Regions from separate parts of the Desulfitispora alkaliphila genome, predicted to be linked through region 2. Evidence: riboswitches for the same ligand, from Rfam matches in the RefSeq annotation. Region 2 holds a riboswitch; each other region holds the start of a gene.
The links. Region 2 has a riboswitch for cyclic di-GMP ahead of GGQ84_RS08250 (hypothetical protein). Riboswitches for the same ligand answer to the same signal wherever they lie in the genome.
Positions count from the first base shown of each region.

Region 1: it holds a riboswitch for cyclic di-GMP, as region 2 does, so the genes downstream of both, GGQ84_RS02015 (diguanylate cyclase domain-containing protein) here and GGQ84_RS08250 (hypothetical protein) in region 2, are expected to answer to the same signal.
Region 3: it holds a riboswitch for cyclic di-GMP, as region 2 does, so the genes downstream of both, GGQ84_RS12435 (GspE/PulE family protein) here and GGQ84_RS08250 (hypothetical protein) in region 2, are expected to answer to the same signal.

Region 1 covers NZ_JBNPXS010000003.1:75,353-80,447, reverse strand. The annotation lists gene glmS (glutamine--fructose-6-phosphate transaminase (isomerizing)) at 21-1,853, shown strand; gene GGQ84_RS02020 (hypothetical protein) at 2,022-2,624, shown strand; cyclic di-GMP riboswitch class I at 2,918-3,000, shown strand; gene GGQ84_RS02015 (diguanylate cyclase domain-containing protein) at 3,196-3,822, shown strand; gene GGQ84_RS02010 (EAL domain-containing protein) at 3,809-4,237, shown strand; gene GGQ84_RS02005 (methyl-accepting chemotaxis protein) at 4,650-5,095, shown strand, end outside.
Region 2 covers NZ_JBNPXS010000018.1:49,699-54,793, reverse strand. The annotation lists gene GGQ84_RS08275 (DUF1657 domain-containing protein) at 50-256, shown strand; gene GGQ84_RS08270 (DUF421 domain-containing protein) at 270-1,127, shown strand; gene spoVAC (stage V sporulation protein AC) at 1,141-1,620, shown strand; gene spoVAD (stage V sporulation protein AD) at 1,632-2,636, shown strand; gene spoVAE (stage V sporulation protein AE) at 2,650-3,003, shown strand; cyclic di-GMP riboswitch class I at 3,058-3,144, shown strand; gene GGQ84_RS08250 (hypothetical protein) at 3,291-3,599, shown strand; gene GGQ84_RS08245 (rhomboid family intramembrane serine protease) at 3,650-4,327, opposite strand; gene GGQ84_RS08240 (CPBP family intramembrane glutamic endopeptidase) at 4,405-4,950, shown strand.
Region 3 covers NZ_JBNPXS010000038.1:9,892-14,986, forward strand. The annotation lists gene GGQ84_RS12425 (PIG-L deacetylase family protein) at 1-765, shown strand; partial or broken gene GGQ84_RS12430 (ferritin-like domain-containing protein) at 886-1,219, shown strand; cyclic di-GMP riboswitch class II at 1,270-1,355, shown strand; gene GGQ84_RS12435 (GspE/PulE family protein) at 1,402-3,126, shown strand; gene GGQ84_RS12440 (type IV pilus twitching motility protein PilT) at 3,110-4,216, shown strand; gene GGQ84_RS12445 (type II secretion system F family protein) at 4,285-5,095, shown strand, end outside.

The DNA.
Region 1 (5,095 bases), on a different contig from region 2:
CCGACAGGAGGATTTAATATATGTGCGGTATTATGGGATACATTGGTTCTAAGGAAGTAGAACCAATACTTTTAGATGGATTGAGTAAGCTTGAATATAGAGGTTATGATTCTGCAGGTATTGCTGTAGTAAAAGAAGGAAAAGTGAAAATAGAGAAGAAGGAAGGTAAACTTAAGATTTTAGAAGAGAGGTTGAAAGCCAAATCCCTTAAAGGGAATGTGGGTATTGGTCACACTAGATGGGCGACTCATGGAAGTCCTTCAGACAAGAATTCTCACCCTCATAGCGACTGTAGTGGCAAAATTGCTGTTGTTCACAATGGTATTATTGAGAACTACCTTTATTTGAGAGAATGGTTACAGAGTGAAGGACACAATTTTACTTCAGAAACAGATACAGAAGTTTTACCTCACTTAGTAGAACACTACTATCAGGGCAATCTGCAAGAAGCAGTGCAAAAGGTTTTGACAAAAGTGGAAGGGTCCTTTGCTTTTGCTGTTTGTTGTGAAGATGAACCAGATAAATTAGTTGTAGCACGGCAGGATAGTCCACTGGTGCTGGGATTGGGAGATGGAGAGAATTTTGTAGCATCTGATATCCCGGCAATTTTAAACTACACTAGAGATACCTATATTCTAGATGATGGACAAATGGCTGTGGTAACTGCCGATGGAATAGAGGTTTTTGATTTTAAGGGCAATGAGGTAGATAAGAAAATATTTAGGGTGAAGTGGGACGCAGCTGCAGCTGAAAAAGGCGGATATGACCACTTTATGATTAAAGAAATACACGAGCAGCCTAAAGCCATAAGAGAGACGCTTACTGGGAGAATATCAGAGAATAAATCTTCAGTTTTATTTGACGAAAATGTAGCACTGACAAAAGAGAGGGTAAGCCGAATTGACAAAATTGCCATAGTGGCCTGCGGAACTGCTTATCACGCAGGGTTAGTGGGTAAGTACGTAATGGAAAAGACTTTGCACATACCTGTAGAAACAGATATAGCATCAGAGTTTAGATATAGAGACCCATTGATAAACAAGAGAACTTTGATGATTGTAATAAGTCAGTCGGGAGAAACTGCTGATACACTAGCGGCTCTGAGAGAAGCCAAGCGAAAAGGGGCAAGAGTACTAGCCATAACTAATGTTGTGGGAAGCTCTGTATCTAGAGAGGCAGACGATGTTATCTATACTTGGGCAGGTCCTGAGATTGCCGTGGCTTCAACAAAAGCATATATTACTCAGCTCGCTAGTCTCTATTTAGTTGCAGTATATTTGGCAGAAAAGCTTGGTACTATGGATGCACAGGTGAGAAAGAACTTTTTACAAGAGTTAGAGCAGCTTCCTGAAAAAGCAGAGCTTGTTTTACAGGACGAGGAGAGAATACAAAAGTTAGCTAAAGAATTTGTGGCTTGGGACGATTCCTTCTTCATCGGTCGCAGTCTAGACTATGCTGTAGCTTTAGAAGGATCTTTGAAGCTAAAAGAAATTTCCTATATTCATGCAGAGGCCTATGCGGCAGGTGAACTGAAACATGGGACATTAGCACTGATTGTGCCTGGGATACCTGTGATGGCATTGGTAACTCAAGAGGATATATATGAGAAGACAGTAAGCAATATTAAAGAGGTAAAAGCTAGGGATGCTTTTGTTACAGCAATCGCATTTGAAGGTAGAAAAGAAATAGAAAAGGTTGTAGATCAAGTTATCTACTTGCCTCGAACAACCACATTATTAGCACCTATATTGACAGTAATCCCACTACAGTTATTAGCCTATTACGGTGCAGTTGAACGGGGAGAAGATGTGGATAAACCGAGGAATTTAGCTAAAAGTGTGACTGTGGAGTAAATACAATCGCAATATTTATATCAAAAAAACTTCACTTGATAGAGTGAGGTTTTTTTGGTAGTTTTATTCTAATCATTCTATAATTTCGCTAAAATGTTTGCTAAACTACATTTGATGGTCAATGTGAAACAAAGATTAATAATATTTTCAGCAAGGAGGGAAGCTTATATGAAGATAAAGAATATGTTGTTACTGGGATTAATGATATTAATTGCTTTAACAAGTGGCTGCTCAAGAAATGCGGCACCGACAGTCGTATATGATTACGATATTCAAGAAGCGACAGTTCTGATTGACGAAGTTGAATGGCTGAGTGCTTGGTTACAGACACAGGATGTAATATTACGAAGCGATGCAGAAAAGTTGATTGCACGATTCAACGAAGTCCTTAGTTATGCTGGCAAAAATATTATAACGATAGCAATGACTGATGGAGCAGACTGGGAAAACAGCAGTTTAGAAACACTTTCTTTAGGAAACAGTTATATTCACCCAACAATTTATCACGAAGGTGTTTATGTCGTTTCTGCAACAGAAGAACGGACATGCGAAACCTCAGAAGATACTGGGGAATGTACTACACATTTTAGTACATTAGTAATCCGAAAGGAATATTCAGGTAGCGACGACAAGCTAAAAGACTGGTATTTGGAATATATCTTTACTAAACGCAGTCATGATGGTGACTGGAAGTTTGTTTCTTATAACGGCATATACAATGTAGAGGCGAATTTGGCGCTGAAAGAGTCTTTTTGGGAAATTAACTATTGATACAGAGTATGAGCGTTATCTTAGGAGGTTCGCATGACACATCATTCTTATTTATCGATAAAAACAGGAGGAATTAGAAAGCCATTGTTGCAGATTTCAACCAAGATGTGGACGCAATTAGAAATTCTTGCGACACATTCTCTATATGATGTGGCACAGTTGATGTATTATGTGATGGGGAATCATTTTAAAGAAAATATTGATATAAAAACAAAAATATGGTATATTGCTATGTGTGCACGAAACAGGACTAAAGTACCATTTGGTGATATTTTAAATATGCGAAGTATAACTATTGATAAAGGCAAACCACTCGAAAGGGTGGGACGCAAAATCATGGGTCTAAGGCGTAAGCTACGATTGCCAGATTGCCGAGGTTATTTGCAGTATACTGTTTACCTGGAAGCCTTTATGGTTCCTTTTTTTTGTGGGAATACATTTGCAGAGTATATCTAATGGGGGATAACCGTGAGTGAAATATTTATAAGATGTATAAATAAGCATGACAACTTAACAGGGTTGCCTAACAGATACTTTTTTGTTGAAAAGTTAAATGAGCTAATTAGCATTAATCAAGGGTGCTGTTATTATAGTTAATATTGATAGGTTTCAGTATTTTAATAACAGTTATGGCCATATTTTTGGAGACCAAGTGCTGATCAAAGTTGCTCAGATTTTGCAAAAACTAGAAAGTCACCAGGTATCAGTTTATCGGCTTAGTGGAGATGAGTTTATACTTCTTTACGAAAATACATGTGAATATGAAAAAATCAAGACATTAATACAGATTGAAGAGAAAGGATTTAATATAAGATGCTCAATAGGTATTGCATTATATCCGAAAAATAGTAGTAATCCTATAAATTTGATTCGGTATGCTGATTTTGCAGTTCGAAGTGTCAAAACAGAACCCCATAATAGTTATGCATTTTATAACAACACTATGGGGGCCCAATTAGATGAGAAGAAACAGATAGAAAAATGGCTACACGAAGCATTACTGAAAAACGACTTTAAAATGTTGTATCAGCCTAAGGTTTGCGTGGATGATGTTAATATAACAGGGTTTGAAGTATTGCTTCGAATAAATGGAAGAAACATCTCGCCAGCTAAATTCATTCCAATTGCCGAAGAAGTTGGTTTGATTATTAAAATAGGACGGTGGGTGACAAGGGAGGCTGTTTATGGCTACAATTGACCCTTCATATATAGAAATCGAAATTACTGAAAACCTTTTTATTGAAAAGGAAGAGATGACTATTGAATTTTTAAATCGTTTAAAAGAGATTGGAGTAAAAATATCTTTGGATGATTTTGGTAAGGGGTACTCATCATTAAACTATTTAACATATCTCCCTATTGATTTAATTAAGTTGGACAAGTCCTTGTGTGATAAATATCAAGAATCATTAAGCATGAAAGTAATAGTGGGTATCGTTATGCTTGCGAAAAGCTTAGGAATTCAGGTCGTTGCTGAAGGAATAGAGACAGAGGAACAATATAAGCATATAAAAAATACTGGGTGTCATTATGCTCAGGGGTATTTTTTCAGTAAACCTCTGAATATTCAAGATGCAGAAAGACTTTTTCTAAAACCTGATAGTCTATGTTAGTAAGGAAACGTATTTCTTTAGGACCGAATATTTGTTAACCCCATATAGCACACAACTCCCAATAATCCTGTCTACAAATGCAATAAAATACAACTTCTCTATCTTCCGATTGCCAGATTGCCGGGGTATATACTGCGAATACGTTTTCCGGGCGCCTTTAAGGGTGTTTTTTTTATTTGATTAATTCAATTAAAGAACAGAGAACTTTTTAAGGAAAAGGGGTGAACTTAACCAATCTGGGAGATAAACTCTTCATTTACTGGAGGTGCAGGGTTATAGCAAAACTACGGATTTGTTGAACTAATAAGCATGATATTGTTGATTTTAGAAAAGAGAATATTTTGTTACAAAATCTGTGAATTATTTAGAGGAGAGCAAAATTTAAAAATAGTTAGAAAGCCGGAGGTTGGATATGAAATTTAATTTAGCTAAACAAATTTCTTTATACATAGGTGTTCTTGTGTTAGTTGTATGTTTAGGAATGGGGTTAACTGCATATAAACTCAGCTCAGATGCCCTCATCAATGAAGCCGACGATGCCCTAATGCTTCTAGCAGAAGAAGGAGTTAACAATATTGAAGCTGTTATTCAAGGCAACTTTAACACTTTAGAGACAATTGCTAATAGAAATTCAGTAAGATCAATGGATTGGGAAGAGCAATTAGAGCCATTGCAAAATGAATTTCGCAGGTTAGAAAATAGAGGTTATTTAGGAGTGGGTGTTGTTTTCCCAGATGGAAATACTAGATATGTTGATGGCTCGGAAGCCAATTTAGGGGATAGAGATTATGTTCAACGAGCTTTTGCGGGAGAAACTAATGTGTCTGATGTCATTAATAGTAGAGTAACAAACGAAGC
Region 2 (5,095 bases):
GAAATAGAAAAGATAAGCATATTGAGTAAATCAAAGGGAGGATTACAAATTGACCTCAGGGGACAAAGTAAAACAAACGGTTAGTAGCTTGAAAGTTGCCCATGGAACATTAGGGATTTATTCTCTCCAGAGTAGTGAAGAAGAGGCAAAACTTTGCTTCAGAGAGGCCCATACAGTGCTTGGACAAATTATCAGCAAGCTTGAGGGCAGGGTAGCTGAGATTGAATTAGAAGAGCCACAGTATAAAGGTCATTAAAGGGGAGATAAAAGTGGAAAATATAACTCTAGTCTTAATTCAAACAGTGGGTGTTATAATTCTCTTGTTTTTAGGGACTGTCATAGTAGGTAATCGCCCGATTAGCAATGCAACTACCTTTGAATTTATATCTTTTGCTGCCATAGCTATAATAGCTGGTATGTTAGCAGTTGGGGCTATACCTGTAGAGGCTGGATTAGTGGCAATTATCTTGTGGGGAGCAGGTTTAGTGGCTTATAGTTATGCATTAGCCAAGTATCCTTATTTCAGGCAACTGGTTGCTGGTAGTGAAACTGTTATTATCAAGCAGGGCAGGGTACTGGAAGATAACCTAGCAAAATCTAAGATGACTCCCCAGATGCTTCTAGAAAAACTGAGAGCTAAGAATATTTTTAATGTGGCAGATGTGGAGTTTGCTGTGTTAGAGCCAACAGGAGATGTAAATGCGTTAGTAAAATCTGAAAAAAAACCACTTACACCAAAACACTTGGGCATACAGGTAGCTCCTCAAACTGAGCCACAGGCAGTAATAATTGATGGAAGTGTTGTAGATAAAGGTCTAAGGGCTCGGGGTTTAACCAGGAGTTGGCTCAATGAGCAGTTGGATAAACTGGGAGTTACCATTGATAATGTGCTGTTAGCCCAGGTAGATGCCTATGGAGAACTGTATGTAGATTTGTTTGATGATCAGATTAAGTTACCTAAGCCTCAAGTTAAAGAAATGCTTTATGCCACATTGAAGCAGGCTCAGGCTAGTCTTGTTAGCTTTTCCTTAGAAACCGATAATCTTGACGCAAAAAAAATGTATCATGAAGAAGCGGAAAGACTTGAAAAAATTATTGAAGATATTAAGCCATACTTGTTAAGGTAATGGGGTGAATCTAGTGGCCAATAAAAATAAAAAGAATTTAACGTCAACTCAACAACAGTATCAGAAGTTCGCAAAAGTTAGAGAACCCAAACGACCTGTACTGAAAAACTGTTTCAATGCCTTTTGGGTAGGAGGAACAATATGTGTATTTGGTCAGGGAATCCAGATGTTTTATATAGAGTACTTTAAATTTACTGAGCAAACAGCAGGAAACCCTACTGCAGCAACAGTTATATTCATTGCAGTAATGCTTACTGGTCTAGGAGTTTATGATCATGTGGCCCAATGGGCTGGAGCGGGAACGGCAGTTCCTGTTACGGGTTTTGCTAATGCTATGGCATCTGCAGCTATTGAGCACAGAACTGAAGGCTATGTGCTTGGGGTTGGCGGGAATATGTTCAAAATAGCCGGACCCGTTATTGTCTACGGAGTTTTCGCAGCCTTTGTAATGGCTATTTTAGTTACTATTTTCCAAGGACTGGGGGGAGCCTAATGACAGCAGATATTTTAGTCGGTCATAGTACGTGGCAGTTTCCTTCTAAACCGGTAATTGTCAGTACAGGTGTTGTGGGAGGCCCTTTTGAAGGGAAAGGAAACCTAAGCGACAGTTTTGATATATTATATGACAATATCTGGATGGACCAAAAGAGTTTTGAAAAGGCTGAAAAGTTAATGCTAGAAGATGCTTGTCAAAAGGCTTTGGATAAGGCTGGAGTAAAAAAGCAAGATGTGAATTTTTTTATTGGTGGGGACCTAATGAATCAGATTATAAGTAGTAGTTTCGCAGCTAGAACCCTGGAAATACCCTACGTTGGTATTTTTGGAGCCTGTTCAACATCTATGTTAGGGTTAGCCGTGGCAGCTCAGTTTGTGGAAAGTGGAGCTGCAAGGTATGCAATCACTGGTACGTCTAGCCACAATAGTTCAGTGGAAAAGCAATTTCGCTACCCTACAGAGTACGGGGGGCAAAAACCCCCGACCGCACAGTGGACTGTTACTGGGGCCGGCGCGGCACTTGTTGCTCCTGAAGGCGATGGACCAAGGGTTACAAAAGCTACTATCGGAAGAATTGTAGATATGGGATTAAAGGACCCCTTTAATATGGGGTCGGCAATGGCTCCTGCAGCGGCTGAAACCATCCAAGCACACTTTAGAGAAACAGGCCTTGACCCTAGTCACTATGATGTGATAGCTACAGGAGACTTGGGAAGAGTTGGGCACAAGATTTGTGCCGATTTATTAGCAGAAAGTGGGACACCACTTCCTGAAGATCAGTTTACCGACTGTGGGACACTAATATACAGAGAGGATCAGCCTGTGTTTGCGGGAGCCAGTGGGTGTGCCTCAGCGGCAGTGGTTACCTATGGACATTTTATGGAATGGTTAAAAACTGGAAAAGTAAAGCGGATACTGGTGGTCGCCACGGGAGCGCTCTTATCTCCATTATCCTATCAGCAAAAAGAGAGTATTCCTTGTATTGCTCATGCAGTCTCTATAGAAATGGATTAAGAGGTGAATTAATATGGAACAATTTTTCTGGGCTTTTGTTGTGGGAGGAGCAATTTGTGTAATCGGACAGGTGATGCTAGATGTTTTTAGATTAACCCCAGCTCACACATTAACTACACTAGTGGTTGCAGGAGTAATCCTAGGAGGCTTAGGTCTCTATGAACCTTTAATAAAGTTTGCTGGTGCTGGTGCCACAATTCCCATTACTAGCTTTGGGAACTCACTTGTCAAAGGAGCGCTAAGTGAAGCTGAAATGCATGGACTAGTGGGAGTAATTACTGGAATATTTGAAGTGACCAGTGCAGGTATATCTGCAGCTATTATATTCTCGTTCATAGCCGCATTAATTTTTAAAGCTAAGGGCTAAAAAAAAGTTGAAATTAATCTAAATATTGGTTAAAATGAAAGTGGCAAATTAATATTCTGTCAAAGGCAAAACTGTTGAAAGGCAGTGACGCAAAACTATAGGGTCTAACGTCGTAAATGACTAAGACAGCCAGTTGCCAAAATATCAAAAGAAACAGATTAAGGCTATATACATGTGTATGGCTGCATTAATCTGTTTTCCTTTTGCCACAAAGGAGGGAAACTCTAGACATAATTAATTATTAAATCACCAATAGGAGCAATAAAAACTAAGGGGGAGTACGTCTTTTGAATATTACAAACTACTTTGACACAGACAAACACAACGGGAAAACATACATAAAGTTTAAAGTAAAGAGAAGGAATAACGGTGTTAAGTGTGATGCAAAACTTTTTCTAGGAAACAACTTATTGATTATAGAAAATCAGAAGTTTTTACTATCAGATGCGGAGGATTTGAGGAGAATTCAGAGAGATTTCCAAAAAAGAATTATAACTGCTAAAAAGGAACTAAAACTATATCCCTATGAAATAAAACACTATTTGCAGCGTATTTCTCAGTTTAAAACAATGGGAAGCAGGATAGCAGCGATATAAGTACTATAAACTGTGGTTGACTGTAATAATTGACCACAGTTTTTTTGTATTCACCTAACTCTAACTTGTTGCATGTAGCGGAATGCTATCATAGCTCCCACTGCAAAACCTCCAATATGAGCCCACCAGGCTACTGGTTGTGTTCCCTGGGTAGAGCTTAACACATTAATAAATTGAAGAACAAACCATAGGAATAAAAAGTATACAGCTCTAATTCTAGTGACTGTAAAAATAAAGCCTAAAAATACCAAAGCTTGTACCTTGGCTTTAGGGTACAATAGAAAGTAAGCACCGAGGACACCTGCAACTGCCCCACTAGCACCAATAGTTGGAACTGTTGAAGTGGGATTGGTCAGAATATGAAAAAAGCTTCCGGCAACTCCTGCTGTGAGGTAAAAGACTAAAAAGCCTAGATGTCCTATTCGATCTTCAATATTATCACCAAATACCCACAAATAAATCATATTTCCAAACAGGTGAATAATGCCTCCGTGTAGAAACATAGCAGTGAAAAGTGAAATAAAGGGGAAAAGGCCTCCCAGTAATATCTGAAAAATAGATATCCCTGTGAAATCAGCAGGTACCACTCCGAAAAGATTTATTAAATTGTGAAGTTGATTCTCAGATAAGGTAAACTGGAAGATAAAAACTATAACATTTATAACGATTAAAGAAATTGTCACATAAGGCGTTGACTCTGAAGCGATGCTATCCCTAAGTGGAAACAAAGTATTGACCTCCTTAGATAAAGCAAATGGTATATAAAATACTATCTTTAGTATGCTACTGAATAGAGGGATGATACATGAGAAATAATTTAATAGTTACTGCAGTTTTATTTCAGGCAATATTAATAGCTGCAGCACAGCTTATATATTATTTTGCTTTTGGAGCAAACATATTCGAAAACACAATAATTGGGCTGAGTCAAGTGAAGAATTATTTTATAGGGACTTTTGCTGGATTTGGCGTTTTTGTGCTTGTTTATCTGCTTTATCTGAAATTACCTAGCTTTCGGGCGTGGGGGCAGCGACAAGTAATGCCGATGCTCAAGAGTTTTTCTACATCAGAGCTTTTAATTATGGGTATTACAGCAGGAATTGCAGAAGAAATCTTATTTAGAGGTGCACTACAACCAATACTGGGTATCTTTATTACCAGCTTGTTGTTTGGAATTGTACACTATTGGTTTAAAAAAGAATTGCTGCCTTATGGGATTGCGGCTTTTTGCATTAGCATTTTGTTAGGGTGGAGTTATGAGGTAAGTGGCAATTTGATAGTACCTATTGCTATTCATTCGGTATATAATGTATCGGTAATATTGGCGATAGGTCGAGGACTTTTTGATTAAATTGTAAGGATATTGCATATAATACAAATGTATGTTATTATTTTCTATATGTTAACAAATGCTGTAAATAACAAAGGGGGTAGATTGATCTGCTAGGATTAGTAATTGCAACAAATGCACTTATAATGGGTTATGTAGCTTTTTA
Region 3 (5,095 bases), on a different contig from region 2:
ATGAAAATCTCAAAACCCAAAATTTACACTGGTATTATTGGAGTACTTGTCTTTTTAGGCATTTATCTTGTAAAGGAAATAAGGCAACAGCTAGTAGTAAGTGCAAACCAGGCGGTGGATAATGGGAGAGATTTGGTTCAAAGTAAAGCTTCTGTGCTGGCTGTAACTGCTCATCCTGACGATTTAGAAATATTTATGGGAGGCACTTTAAAGCTGTTAGCATTAGGTGGAGCTAGAGTAAATGTAGTATGCGTTAGTGATGGGGAAAAGGGAGTCAACAAAATTGACTTGAGAAACACGAGACAAAGAGAGCAAAGAAAAGCTGCTGATATATTAAAGGTATCTAATCTTGAGTTTTTGCACCAACCGGACTTGAAATTGGCTCAGGATAAAAATCTGCTACCTCTTTTGTCTCAAGTAATAAGGCAGGTACAGCCCCAATTAATTTTTGCATTTGACCCAACTTACCCTTTAGGAGTAGTAAGGAGACATCCAGACCACATAGCGGTAGGCAAAGCAGTAGCTAAACTCCATAAAAAACTATATCCCGGAACGGATATCTACTTCTATGCTACATCTAAAGCTAATACAGTTGTAGATATATCTGAAACATTACTTTCAAAGCAGCGAGCATTAAGATGCCATAAAAGTCAGTTGCGTTTCAATGACAGGATTTATAATGAGTTTGTAAAAATCTACGCTAAATATTGTGCTAGAGGTACTAAATTTAAATACAGTGAAGTATATAGGAAAGGTGACACTTAATATAGTGTCTTTTTTTTGTGAAAAAAAATAAAAATTTAAAAAGAGGAGAAGGATTTTAGAAAACTATGAAGAAGCATATAGTAACAGTAACTAATATCAACAATAAATTACAACAAGGAAGTCGAGTGTACTGAGGTTGGAATGTACTTGGCTATGAGCCGTCAAGCGGATAGAGAAGGTTATCCCGAGGTGGCAATCGCTTAGGAGGAAGCAGAGCACGCAGCTAAATTTGCTGAGTTACTTGGTTAAGTGGTCAAAGCGGACACTAAAATTAACCTGCAAATGAGAGTAGATGCAGAATATGGCGCCTGTAAAGGCAAGAAAGAGCTTGCTAAACTGGCAAAAGAACAAAAACCTAGATGCTATCCACGATACAGTTCACGAAATGTGCAAAGACGAGGCTAGACACGGTCAAGCCTTTAAAGGGTTATTAGACAGATTTTTTAATAAGTAAATACTTGGCAGTACCTAAAAGAAGGAATATTTTCTCTTTCAGCGAATTCCTATTAAATGGGAAGCAATGAACCTTAGACTATAACAGTGGTCACTTGGGCTAAGGGGAGCTAGTAGTGAAACCAGCCCACGGCACAATTGCCGTGGGTTTTTAGATGCATGCGAAATGGGAGGGACTATACCTTGGCTAAATGGAAACGGGAGAAAAAGCGATTAGGTGATATTTTAATAGATGGAGGAGTTATTACAGAGCTCCAATTAAAGGAAGCACTAAAGACCCAAAAGCAAACAGGCTTGCGCTTAGGCCATGCCTTAATTCAATTGGGTCTTGTCACCGAAGAGCAAATTGACGAGGTCTTAGAGATTCAACTGGGTTTACCCAGAATAGCATTGCACAAAATGCGCTTAAACCCCAAAATAGTTAAGCTGATAACTGGTACTGTAGCTAGAAACTACAAGGTTATACCTTTTGAAAAGGTTGAAAACAAACTGGGTTTGGCCATGGCAGATCCACTAAACTTAGATGCCATTGACAATATTGAAATGCAAACAGGTCTTACAGTAGAGCCAGCAATTGCCAGTGAAAGGGAAGTAGATCAAGCCATCTCTCGCTTCTTTGGCCTCAGCGATTCGGTAGAGCAGGCCTTTGGAAAAGAGTTAGAGGAGATGGAAAAGGAGGAGCTGACCACAGCTACCCTAGACCTAGATGAACTGTTAAATGCCACTGATGAAGCTCCAATTGTAAAGGCAGTTAATGCCATCATTCACCAATCAATCAAAGAAAAAGCTTCAGATATACATATAGAGGCCATAGAAAAACATGTTCGGGTGCGCTACAGGATTGACGGCATACTGCAAGAAATGATCCACCTGCCAATAAAGACTCATGCGGCCTTGGTATCGAGAATCAAAATCATGGCAAATATGGATATTGCAGAAAAACGTAGACCTCATGACGGTCGAATTCAGATAAAAGTGGCAAAAAAGAGCATCGATCTCCGCATCTCCACTTTGCCCACTGTATATGGTGAGAAAGTAGTTATCAGGATTTTAGATAAATCAGATGCCCTCTTTACCATAGATCAACTGGGAATGCAAAAAAGTGTACAGGAGCGATTTGAAAAAATGCTCAAACAAACCTTTGGTATCATTCTCATAACTGGACCTACGGGAAGTGGTAAGACTACAACCCTTTATGCTGCGTTAAATAGCATTAATGAAGTTGGTGTAAATACTGTCACAGTAGAGGATCCAGTGGAGTACATGCTAGAGGGGATCAATCAGGTTCAGGTAAACACAAAGGCAGGCCTGACCTTTGCAACTGGATTGCGCTCTATTTTGCGCCAGGATCCGGACATCATCATGTTGGGTGAAATAAGGGATAAAGAAACAGCAGATATTGCAGTGCGAGCAGCAACTACTGGACACAAGGTGCTTTCCACACTGCACACAAATGATGCAGCTAGTACGATTACCAGGCTCTTTGATATGGGCTTAGAACCATATCTAGTTGCCTCATCCTTAGCGGGTGTGGTAGCTCAGCGACTGGTTCGCAGAATCTGTCCACAGTGTAAAGTGAGATACAATTTAGAGCCGGAAAGTCCATGGCGAACATATTTAAGTGCCCCACCAGAGCAAGAAGTGATATTATATAAAGGAGAGGGCTGTAGCTATTGCAACAATACAGGCTATCGAGGCAGAATTGCCATTCAGGAGGTTATGCCCATAACAAAGGAAATGCGGCAGGAAATTGCACTTAGAGTTACTTCAGATATACTTCAATCACTAGCTCGAGAAGCGGGTATGATTACATTAAAGGAAGACGGAATTCAAAAATCATTAGAAGGCATTACCACAGTGGGTGAAGTAATTCGGGTGGCCTTCAGTTCAGATGAAGAAAAGGAGTGAGACTATGGAGGTTAAAGAGCTGATAAAATTAGGTATTAGCAATGGAGCTTCAGATATTCACTTGACAAAAGGGGTTTGTCCTCACTTTCGAATTGACGGTGGAGTCAAGCCTGCAGGGAAGATAAATCCTGCCTTTGATATAGAGCTGGAGTCGCACCATTTGGAAGAGATCATGAAAGAATTGACCAGTAAGGAGCAGCAGGAGCAGCTACAGGAGCGAGGAGAGATTGATTTTTCTTTTTCCCTGCCAGGAAATGCGCGGCTTCGAGCTAATGTATTTAAGCAAAAGGGCACCATTGCCCTAGCCCTGCGAATTATTCCCAGTAAGATTTTGACTATGGAGGAATTGAATTTACCGCCTGTAGTAAAAAATTTGGCTAAGCAGAAAAATGGCCTAGTTTTAGTTACTGGCCCCACAGGCAGTGGTAAATCAACTACATTAGCAGCTATGATTGATTATATAAATAGCAATAAAGAAGAGCATATAATAACCATAGAGGACCCAATTGAGTTTGTCCACAATCACAAAAAGGGAATTGTAAACCAAAGGGAGGTCCATCGAGATACTAATACCTTTGCCACGGCACTGCGGGCGGCAATGCGCCAGGACCCGGATGTAATCCTTGTGGGTGAGATGCGAGACTTGGAAACAATCAGCACTGCCATAACCGCTGCAGAGACTGGACATTTGGTTTTTGCCACATTGCATACCACTTCAGCAGCATCTACAGTGGACCGGATTATAGATGTTTTTCCTCCTCATCAACAGCAGCAGATTAGAATTCAATTGGCAGCTACCCTGCGTGGAGTTGTAGCTCAGCGATTATTACCCCGTGTGCAAGGGAAGGGGAGGGTTGCAGCCATGGAAATTATGGTATCAACTAGTGCTATTGCAAACCTAATTCGGGAAGGTAAAAGCCACCAAATATATTCCATGCTTCAAACGGGTAGCAGAAGTGGAATGCAGACTATGGAGGCATGCTTAACTAACCTGGTTGACAGAGGTCAAATCAGTCCCCAGCTTTTAAGGGAAGAAAATTCTGATGATGCTAACGAGGAGAAACCCAGTGGAGGGGAAGGATTTTGGTAGTTAGTTGCCGAACATTTCAATTAAAATACTAATTCATCATAAATGGAATATCTTGGGGGAAAAGAACTATGAGCCCTAATTATAAATACAAAGCACGCACATATACTGGTGCTATTGTTGAGGATACAATTGAGTCTGAAAGCAGAGAGGCGGCAATTCAAGCTCTGCGTAGCCAAAAACTGCTAGTAATCAATATCCAGGAGCATAAATCACCTCTATGGGATTTAGAAAACCTGAAAGCTATGCTGCAAAAGAAGATGAAAATTAAGGAGCTGGTGATTTTCAGTCGTCAGTTTGCCACCATGATAAATGCGGGGATACCCCTATTGCGCTCTATGAAAATTCTAATGGAGCAAACGGAAAACCAGGGAGTAAAAAATTCCATGGAAGCAGTGGCCCGAGATTTAGAGAGGGGATCAACCCTATCAGAGACCATGGGAAAGCACCCCCAGGTCTTTCCCAAGATGTATGTGAGCATGGTTGAGGCAGGGGAAACGGGAGGGGCCTTAGACCAGGTTCTGGAGCGGCTGGCCAATTATTATGAAAAGGAAGAGGAAATCCGCTCAAAGATAAAATCGGCCATGGCCTATCCCGGCATTATCTTTGCTGTGGCAGTCTTAGCTGTGGTTTTTTTGCTAGTTTTTGTATTGCCCACCTTTAGTGAAATGTTGATAGATATGAATGTGGAAATGCCCCTTTTAACTCAGGTACTAATAAACTTTGGAGACTCCCTGAGCAAATGGTGGTATTTGTATCTTATTGCTCTATTGGGACTGACAGCATTAATATCCTACGCAAAAAAAACGCCTGGAGTAAATTATCTTTGGGATAAATACATGTTACGAATTCCTGTTTACGGAAATTTACAAAAAAAAGTAC